3 regions of the Clostridium fungisolvens genome follow, and region 1 is predicted to be linked to each of the others. Evidence: riboswitches for the same ligand, from Rfam matches in the RefSeq annotation. Region 1 holds a riboswitch; each other region holds the start of a gene.
The links. Region 1 has a riboswitch for S-adenosylmethionine ahead of bsdtw1_RS18995 (YbaK/EbsC family protein). Riboswitches for the same ligand answer to the same signal wherever they lie in the genome.

Region 2: another riboswitch for S-adenosylmethionine. It lies ahead of bsdtw1_RS16325 (methionine ABC transporter ATP-binding protein); the one in region 1 lies ahead of bsdtw1_RS18995 (YbaK/EbsC family protein).
Region 3: another riboswitch for S-adenosylmethionine. It lies ahead of bsdtw1_RS10535 (trans-sulfuration enzyme family protein); the one in region 1 lies ahead of bsdtw1_RS18995 (YbaK/EbsC family protein).

What each region holds. Positions count from the first base shown of each region.
Region 1 is NZ_BLZR01000001.1:4,303,468-4,306,668, forward strand. Features, by position in the region: gene bsdtw1_RS18990 (methionine ABC transporter ATP-binding protein) at 1-670, opposite strand, end outside; SAM riboswitch class I at 776-888, opposite strand; SAM riboswitch class I at 1,387-1,499, shown strand; gene bsdtw1_RS18995 (YbaK/EbsC family protein) at 1,639-2,100, shown strand; gene bsdtw1_RS19000 (M20 family metallopeptidase) at 2,218-3,201, shown strand, end outside.
Region 2 is NZ_BLZR01000001.1:3,715,678-3,718,878, reverse strand. Features, by position in the region: gene bsdtw1_RS16335 (sulfite exporter TauE/SafE family protein) at 1-55, opposite strand, end outside; gene bsdtw1_RS16330 (MFS transporter) at 172-1,407, shown strand; SAM riboswitch class I at 1,599-1,714, shown strand; gene bsdtw1_RS16325 (methionine ABC transporter ATP-binding protein) at 1,815-2,780, shown strand; gene bsdtw1_RS16320 (methionine ABC transporter permease) at 2,773-3,201, shown strand, end outside.
Region 3 is NZ_BLZR01000001.1:2,454,502-2,457,702, reverse strand. Features, by position in the region: gene bsdtw1_RS10540 (oleate hydratase) at 1-638, shown strand, start outside; SAM riboswitch class I at 884-1,000, shown strand; gene bsdtw1_RS10535 (trans-sulfuration enzyme family protein) at 1,243-2,397, shown strand; gene bsdtw1_RS10530 (trans-sulfuration enzyme family protein) at 2,399-3,201, shown strand, end outside.

The sequences.
Region 1 (3,201 bases):
TTCCCGCTTCAACAACTTCTCCTTTATCCATTACTGCTACCTCATGACATATTTCCTTAACTACTTCCATCTGATGAGTTATTAAGACTATAGTAAGTGCTAATTTTTCATTTATTTCTTTTAGCAGTGACAGTATCGAGTGTGTTGTTTCAGGATCAAGAGCTGAAGTAGCTTCATCACATAAAAGTACCTGTGGATCATTTGCAAGTGCTCTCGCTATTGCCACTCTTTGTTTTTGACCTCCACTTAACTGGGACGGATATGCTTTTACCTTATCACTCAAACCAACTAAATTTAGTAAGCTTTCAACCTTTTCTTTTATCCGCTCTCTACTTAGCCCCTTCCCTTTCAACGGATATGCCACATTTTCAAAAACATCTCTACTTCTCATAAGGTTGAAGTGTTGAAATATCATACCTATCTTTTCTCTACTTTTCCTAAGCTCTTTTGGTGATAGTTTCGTTAACTCCTTATCATTAACAATAACTTCACCACTAGTAGGCTTTTCAAGTAAATTTATACATCTAATCAAAGTACTCTTTCCTGCTCCGCTATAACCAATGATTCCAACAATCTTGCCAGGTTCAACATACAGGTTTACATTCTTTACAGCTTCTACTTTGCCATCTTTGGAGTGATAAGTCTTTGATACATTCTTTAACAAAATCATTTTATTTCCCCCTTTACTAAAAAGTAGATAAAAAAATCCTCCTTCCAATAAGGAAAGAGGACCTGGTAAATAACCCACATATGGGTAACTCACAAGTATAATCTTTCCTTATCTTTCAGACACATAAGTCTGCAGGAATTAGCACCTTGCGAGCAAATGAACACACGCCGGTTGCTGAAACTTCATCGGGCCAGTCCCTCAGTTTCTCTAGATAAGGTTCATATTAATTTTTTATAACTTCGGCTTGAAACCAATTATAGTTATGTTTTTTTTAACTGTCAATACCAAATTTTAGGAATTTTTATAAAGAAATTACGTAATTTTTTTATCCTAAAACTTTAAATAAATATATATTATATATTTATTTATATTTCAAAAATCTTTCATAAAAATTTTATTTCAATCATATTTAAACCTAATTTAGACTTATACATTTCTACATTCACTACTCTAATCTAGCCATTAATCAAATTAGACTTTACTTTAAACTATCCAAATTTGTATATTATAATTTCTTGCTTATCTTTAATATGCATATTCTAAAAAAAATGATTAATTCATAAAAATAATATTTTCTTAGTAATTCAATAAGTTTAGTATTTTATCTTGACATGGAAAATTTTTGCGTTTATAATTCTATTTAAATTAAACTTGTCATTCATGATAAAGTTGAATTTAAACAAAATATACAAATCAATATTGATTAAACAGTAAATACCTTATCAAGAGAGACGGAGGGAATGGCCCTAAGATGTCTCAGCAACCAACATGTTTCATTTGCATGCACGGTGCTAAATCCAACAGGAGTTTTATTTCTGAAAGATGGGGAAGATATTAGTTAAAATATAGGCCTTTATAGGCATGCATTTTAAATCTTCTTCCATTGATGGATGAAGATTTTTTTGTTTTTATAGATTCATATAAACTATAAACACTTGCTGTTTAACTAAATAAGCCGAGGTGTAAAAATGAGTATTGAAAGTGTACGAAATTATTTTTTAACAAATGGTTTGGAAGATCCGGTTTTCGAACTGGAATCCAGTGGGGCTACTGTGGAACTTGCTGCAAAAACTTTAGGTATTGATTCTCAGTATATTGCAAAAACCCTAGCCTTTAAACTTAAAGACAGGGATATTCTCGTTGTAACTCGAGGAGACGCAAAAATAGATAATAAAAAGTATAAGCACCATTTTAATCTTAAGGCCAAAATGTTGAATCATGATGAAGTTCTTGAAGTAACAGGCCATCCAGTTGGCGGGGTTTGTCCTTTTGGTCTAAAAAACAAACTAGATATATACTTAGATATTTCTATAAAAGACTTCGAACATGTGTATCCAGCAGCCGGTGCACACAATGTAGCACTAAAGATAACTCCTAGCGATATAGAGAAACTTACTAAAGCATTATGGATTGATGTATGCCAAGTTTAAAAGTAAAACTTATAAATATAAAAATGGTACTAAAGATTTTTAACTTCAACTACTAAGTTATGAAACTCTATAATTAGAGTTTATGGGGCAATATTTTATAAAAAGGGGGAAATTAAATTGAGCAATAAATTAAATTTATTAGAATTAAAAGTTATAGATGAAATAGAAAAAAGTAAAAACAAGTATATAGACATAAGCCATAGTATCCACCATAAACCTGAGGTTGGAAACAAAGAATTTTTTGCCTCTGCCTTACTCTCTGATACTTTGGCTAAAGAAGGTTTTGAGATCGAGACTGGTGTTGCAGACCATAAAACCGCTTTCATCGCTAGAAAAAAATCTCCTAAAAAAGGCCCAATTATTGCTTTTTTAGCTGAATATGATGCACTTCCTGGGTTAGGTCACGCTTGTGGGCATAATATAATTGGTACTCTAAGTACAGCCTCTGCAATAGCATTATCAAAAGTTTTGGATGAACTTGGGGGAGAGATAAGAGTTTTAGGAACCCCTGCCGAAGAAGGCGGAGAAAACGGAAGCGCTAAAGGTAGTTTTGTAAATCACGGTTTACTAGCAGATGTAGATGCTAGTTTAATAATCCATCCAGGCAATAAAAATCACCCAACCAGCCCTTCTCTTGCTGTTGATCCACTAGATTTCGAGTTTATAGGGAAGCCCGCTCACGCAGCAGCTTCTCCACATGAAGGCATAAATGCTCTAGATGCTGTAATAGCACTTTTTAATGGAATAAATGCATTAAGACAACATGTTACACCAGATGTACGAATTCACGGAATAATAACTCATGGAGGAGATGCTCCTAATATAATTCCTGAATATGCTAAAGCTAGATTCTTTATACGTGCCGCCACAAGAAAAACTTGCGATGAAGTGACTGAAAAAATAAAGAATATAGCACAAGGAGCTGCTTTAGCTACGGGTGCTAAAGTCAATATAGTTGCTTTTCAAAATAAAGTCGACAATATCCTCATCAATAAAACTTTCGATGAGTTATTTATAAATAAAGCTGCTCTACTTGGATTACAAGTATCAACTGAGCAAAACAAAGGTTTTGGCTCCACAGATGTTGGAAACATAAGCCAT
Region 2 (3,201 bases), 590 kb from region 1:
AGTCAACGAATGCTGCGATAAAACCTGAAATACAGAGTAAAATTAAACTAATCAATATAAATATCCCCCTTATGAACTATCCCTCAATTGAAAATATTATCATAGTTTGTAATAATTTTAAATATGACGTTAAAAAGATTTTATCGTAGGTAAAGGAAGAAGGGATAAGCAATGAATAAAAGGGGGAGGTTTACCCTTGGGGCATTAAAACATAGAGATTTCAGATTCTTTTTTATGGGATCCGTAGTTTCACTTATAGGAACATGGATGCAAAATGCAGGACAGTCTTGGCTTGTAGTAACTTTAACTGATTCTGCTCTTAAACTAAGTTTTGTAAGTGCACTGCAATTTACTCCAGTTTTATTATTTTCATTATTTGCAGGTGCCTTGATTGATAATTATCCTAAGAAGAAGATATTACTTATCACTCAGTCCATAATGGGAATACTAGCCTTTATACTAACCTTTTTAGTGTTTACTCATCAGATACAATATTGGCATATTCTTGTTCTGGCAGCTATTCTAGGGTGCTGTAATGCTGTAGACATGCCAGCGAGACAGTCTTTTATGATAGAACTTGTAGGAAAAGAAGATTTGATGAATGCAATAGCATTAAATTCAACTGTGTTTAATGCAGCTAGAATGGTTGGACCAGCAGTTGCAGGAATAATGATTAAATTCTTTGGCTTTTTCATTTGCTTCTTATTAAACGCAATTAGTTTTATACCTTTAGTATATGGTATTTATATGATTTCAGTTAGCGGTGAGCCAAAGCAAAATGCTGAGAAGAAAAATATGATGTTAGATATAAAAGAAGGACTAAAATATGTCTTCAATTCTAAAGATATACTCTTTACAATATTGTTAGTGTTTTTTGTATCTACCTTTGCTATGAATTATAGTGTTTTAATACCGCTACTCGCAAAACAAGTTCTGAATATGGACTCTGATGGATATGGATATCTTATGTCTGCAATGGGGCTTGGGTCGATGATTTCTGCTTTTACTGTTGCAACTAGAAGTAGAGGACCAAAAAGAAAAATTATGTTTTTGGCAGGAGCAGTGATATCTATAATGTTAGTATTTATAGGAGTATTTAAAGATTATGGAATATCTATCGTAACATTGTTTATTGCAGGGGTATTTAATGTGTTATTTTCAACAACTGCTAATTCTACAATTCAATTGAAGTCCAAAAATGAATTTAGAGGAAGAGTAATGAGTGTATATGCAATGGTGTTTGCAGGGGCAACACCACTAGGAAGCTTGTTTGAGGGAGTGATATCCAAATGGTTAAGCGTAACTGATGCTTTTATAATATCAGGAGTAGTTACTGTAATTATAGGATTTATTATTTATACATTAGTTATGAAACAAGAAAAGTTAGATAGAGAGTTACTTAATTAATATACACAGGCTTCCAATAGGAATACTAATAAATAAATAACAAATAACAAAGTAATGTAAAAGGTTTCTTTAATAGATTGTTAATAATGTTCATATATTAATAATATATTCTTAATAATTTAAAAAACTATTGATTTAATTCGGAAAAGATATTATAGTTGTATCAATGGAAAACAAATTAAATATTATCGTTCTTATCTAGAGAGGTGGAGGGACTGGCCCGATGAAGCCCGGCAACCCGTATATGTTCATTTACATATACAATGGTGCCAATTCCTGCGACGCATTTTGCGTTGAGAGATGAGAGTAAATTCAGGGTCTATATCGCCGGAGTTTATTCTCGGGCGTTTTTTGTTCTGTTTATATGATAATAATTATTGTTTAATAATCAATTTAGGGGGATTTGTATGATAAAAATTGAAGGTGTAAATAAGAGTTTCAATGATATACAAGTTCTTAAAGACATTAATCTAGATATCAAAGAGGGCGAAATATTTGGATTGGTTGGCCATAGTGGGGCTGGAAAGTCAACCTTGCTTAGATGTCTGAACGGACTTGAGTCCTATAATGCAGGAAGTGTTACTGTTGGTGGACAAGAAGTGAAAGACCTTAAAGGTAAGGAAATGAGAAGTTTCAGAAAGGATCTAGGAATGATATTCCAACACTTTTCTCTTCTAGAAAGAAAAAATGTGTATGACAATATAGCTTTACCGATGGAATGTTGGGGCATACCAAAGGCTAAAGTAAAAACTAGAGTAGATGAACTTCTAAAGATTGTAGGATTAGAAGACAAAGCAAAAAGTAAGCCAAGACAACTTAGTGGTGGACAAAAGCAGAGGGTAGCAATTGCAAGAGCTTTAGCACTAGAACCAAAGATTCTTCTTTGTGATGAGGCTACTTCAGCACTTGATCCTAAAACAACTAAATCAATATTATCACTTTTAAGAGAGATAAATGAAAAACTTGGGATAACTATAGTTGTAGTTACTCATCAGATGGAAGTAGTTAAAGAAGTATGCCAAAGAGTAGCAATACTTGAAGGTGGAGAAGTTCTTGAAGTTGGAAATGTTGAAGAGCTTTTCTTAAGACATACTAAAGCTTTAAAAAATCTTCTTGGGGAAGAAGAGATACTGCCAACTGAAGGAGTAAACATAAAGATATTATTCCCTAAGGATAACTCGCATCAAAGTATAATAACCTCAATGGCAAGAGAGCTAGACATCGATTTTTCAATAGTTTGGGGTAAACTTGAAAAATTTAGAGATGATGTACTAGGATCATTAGTTATTAATGTAAGTAAAGATAAAGAACAGGACATTATAAACTATTTAGATTCTAAGCATGTTGGATGGGAGGTTACTATAAATGAGTGATAATTTTAGTCAGTTTTTTAATCTAGTTTTGGTACCAGCTTTAGGAAAGTCGCTATATATGGTGATAATATCAACTATTATTGCAAGTATACTAGGCTTTATACTAGCAATTGTACTTATAGTAACTGATAAGAATGGGTTAAAGCCAAACAGAATAATATACAGTGTATTAGATTTTATAATCAATATATTTAGAAGCTTTCCATTCATCATATTAATAGTTGCAATAATACCACTTACAAGATTTATAGTAGGTAAAAGTATAGGTGAAACAGCAGCTCTGGTTCCTTTAACAATAGGGGCAGCGCCATTTATAGCAAGAGTTATAGAAGGTGCTTTAAAGGAAGTAGACAAGGGGTTAATTGAAGCTGCTAAGTCTTTCGGAGCTTCGAATATGCAGATAATATTTAAGGTTATGGTT
Region 3 (3,201 bases), 1.8 Mb from region 1:
CATTCTTTGGTCATCATGAGGAAACAAACTGGGAGAGTTTTACTGTAACTTGTAAAGGTAATAAGTTACTTAAGCTTATTGAAAGATTTTCATCAAATGCTCCTGGTAGTGGAGCACTAATGACTTTTAAAGATTCGAATTGGTTGATGAGTATAGTGGTTGCAGCTCAACCACATTTTAAAAATCAACCACTTGATACAACTATTTTCTGGGGGTATGGATTATATACTGATAGAATAGGTGATTATGTAAAGAAACCTATGAGAGAATGTACTGGAGAAGAAATATTAATAGAGTTATTGCATCATCTTCATATGGAGGATAAGTCAGAAGAAATAATGGATACGGTGGTAAATGTAATTCCATGTATGATGCCATATATTGATTCTCAGTTCCAACCAAGAAAGAAGACTGATAGACCAGAAGTTGTTCCAAAGGGGTCAACGAATTTTGCAATGATAAGTCAATTTGTTGAAATACCTGAAGATATGGTATTTACTGAAGAATATTCTGTTCGTGCGGCTAGAATTGCAATATATTCTTTATTCGGTGTGAAAGATAAGAAAATTTGTCCAGTAACACCATATAAGAAAAATCCTAAGGTTTTGAAGGACGCTCTAAAGACATCTTTTAGATAAAATTAGAAAGTTACGTAGATAAGTAAAGAGGGCAATTAAGATATATAACTTATAGAATATTAGTTTAATATTATGGATTTATCGTAAGATAAATCCATAATATTTTTTATCATATAGAAAAATATAAAATTTTTAAGCAACCATTAATATGGAAAAGTAATTATTGAATTGGCAAAATTTTATAAAATAGGTTGACAGAAAACTAATGCCAAGAATATAATATGTATTAATTGAATAATAGTTTTAACTTATCTCGAGAGGTGGAGGGACTGGCCCTGTGAAACCCGGCAACCAGCATGAATTTCATTTAATTTGTGTAATGGTGCTAATTCCTGCAGTTTTATATAACTGGAAGATGAGAATAGATTTCTGTTGTAAATACATGCCAGAGTTTATTCTCTGGCATTTTTTGCTGTATTCAGAAAAACAAAATTTTAGTGTTATCAAAACCTAATAATCTCAAGTCTTTACCATAGTTTTTTGGAAATTCAGTAAAAACAAAACTTATTCGGTTACTAGTTTTTTGTATATACTGAGAAAAGAAATCACAGGTGAAAATTCAGTTATAGACTTTTATAAGCAAAATATTAAGGGGGCATTTGATATGTGTGCAGAAAAATTACTAAAGTTTGAGACTACAGCAGTACATGGAAGTAAGGGATTTGATCCATTAACAGGAGCAATAAGCTTTCCAATCTATCAAACTGCTACATTCAAGCATGGGGGCTTGAATGAAAGTACCGGATATGATTATTCTAGGTTGCAAAATCCTACTAGAGAAGAGGTAGAAAACACTGTAGCAAAACTTGAAGGAGCTAAATTTGGTGCTGGTTTTTCTACAGGGGTGGCAGCAGTAACTGCTGTATTAAGTCTTTTTAAGCCAGGTGATCATATTTTGGTTTCTGATGATTTATATGGAGGTACTTTTAGATTATTTAGAGATATTTATGGACCTTATGGAATAGAGCATGATTTTATAGATACCGCTGATTTGAATGATGTAATAAATAATATTAAAGAAAACACTAAGGCTATTTTTATTGAAACCCCTTCTAATCCAATGATGAAAGTTGTAGATATAAATGGAGTGGTAAAGCTTTCAAAAGAGAAAAATCTAATTGTAATAGTAGATAATACATTTTTAACTCCATATTTTCAAAAACCTCTTAATTTAGGAGCTCATATAGTTGTTCATAGTGGAACTAAGTTTCTTGGTGGACATAATGATACCCTTGCTGGTTTTGTGGTAACTAATGAGGAGTGGATAAATGAAAGAATAAGATTTTATGAAAAGTCTACAGGTGCAACATTAGCGCCTTTTGATTCTTGGTTAATACTTAGAGGAATAAAAACATTACATATAAGAATGGAAAAAAGTCAAGAGAATGCAATAAAAGTTGCTGAATTCTTGAAAAAACATCCTAAGATAAAAGAAGTGTTTTATGTAGGATTACCTGAACATAAAGGATATGAAATTTCTAAAAAGCAGGCAACTGGCTTTGGTTCCATGATATCATTTAAAGTGAAAAATCAGGAAGATGTAGCTAAAATCTTAAAAAATGTTAAAGTCATAAACTTTGCAGAGAGTTTAGGTGGTGTTGAGACTTTAATTACCTATCCACAAACTCAAACACACGCAGAAATTCCAGCTGAAATTAAGAAGAGGCTTGGAGTAACAGAAGATTTATTAAGGCTATCAATAGGCATTGAAAATATAAGTGATTTAATTGAAGATTTAGAAAGCGCGTTGGGGTGTTAATATGAGATTTGGTACAAAATTAATTCATAATGGAAATGAGATAGACGAAGAAACAGGTGCACTTAGTATACCAATTTACCAGGCTTCTACTTTTCATCAAAGAGACATAGATAACTTTGGAAAGTATGATTATTCTAGAAGTGGAAATCCCACAAGAGAAGCATTAGAGGATACAATAGCTCAACTTGAAAATGGACACAGAGGTTTTGCCTTTTCTTCAGGTATGGCAGCGACATCATCTGTTTTATCAATATTTTCATCTGGAGACCATATTGTAATCTGTGAAGATGTTTATGGAGGCACATATAGGATTACTACTAAAGTACTTAGCAGATTTAATATTGAGTTTACTTTTGTAGATGCATCTAAACTAGAAAATATAAGAAGTGCAATTAAGGAAAATACAAAAGCTATTTTCTTAGAAACACCTTCAAATCCTATGCTTAAGATAACAGATTTAAAAGGTGCTATTTCTATTGCTAAGGAGAAAGATATAATTGTAATAGTAGACAATACTTTCATGTCACCATATCTTCAAAGACCACTTGATTTAGGTGCTGATATTGTAGTTCATAGTGCTACTAAATTTATAGGTGGACATAGTGATGTGGTAGGTGGACTTGCTGTTGCTAAAACTAAAGAATTAGCAGATAGAATATACACTATACAAAATTCTTTTGGAGCTATACTTGGACCACAAGATTGTTGGCTGCTTCTCAGGGGGATTAAGACTTTAAAAATAAGATTAGATGCTCATCAGGCAACTGCATTGAAGCTTTCAACATGGCTTCAACAGAAGGAACA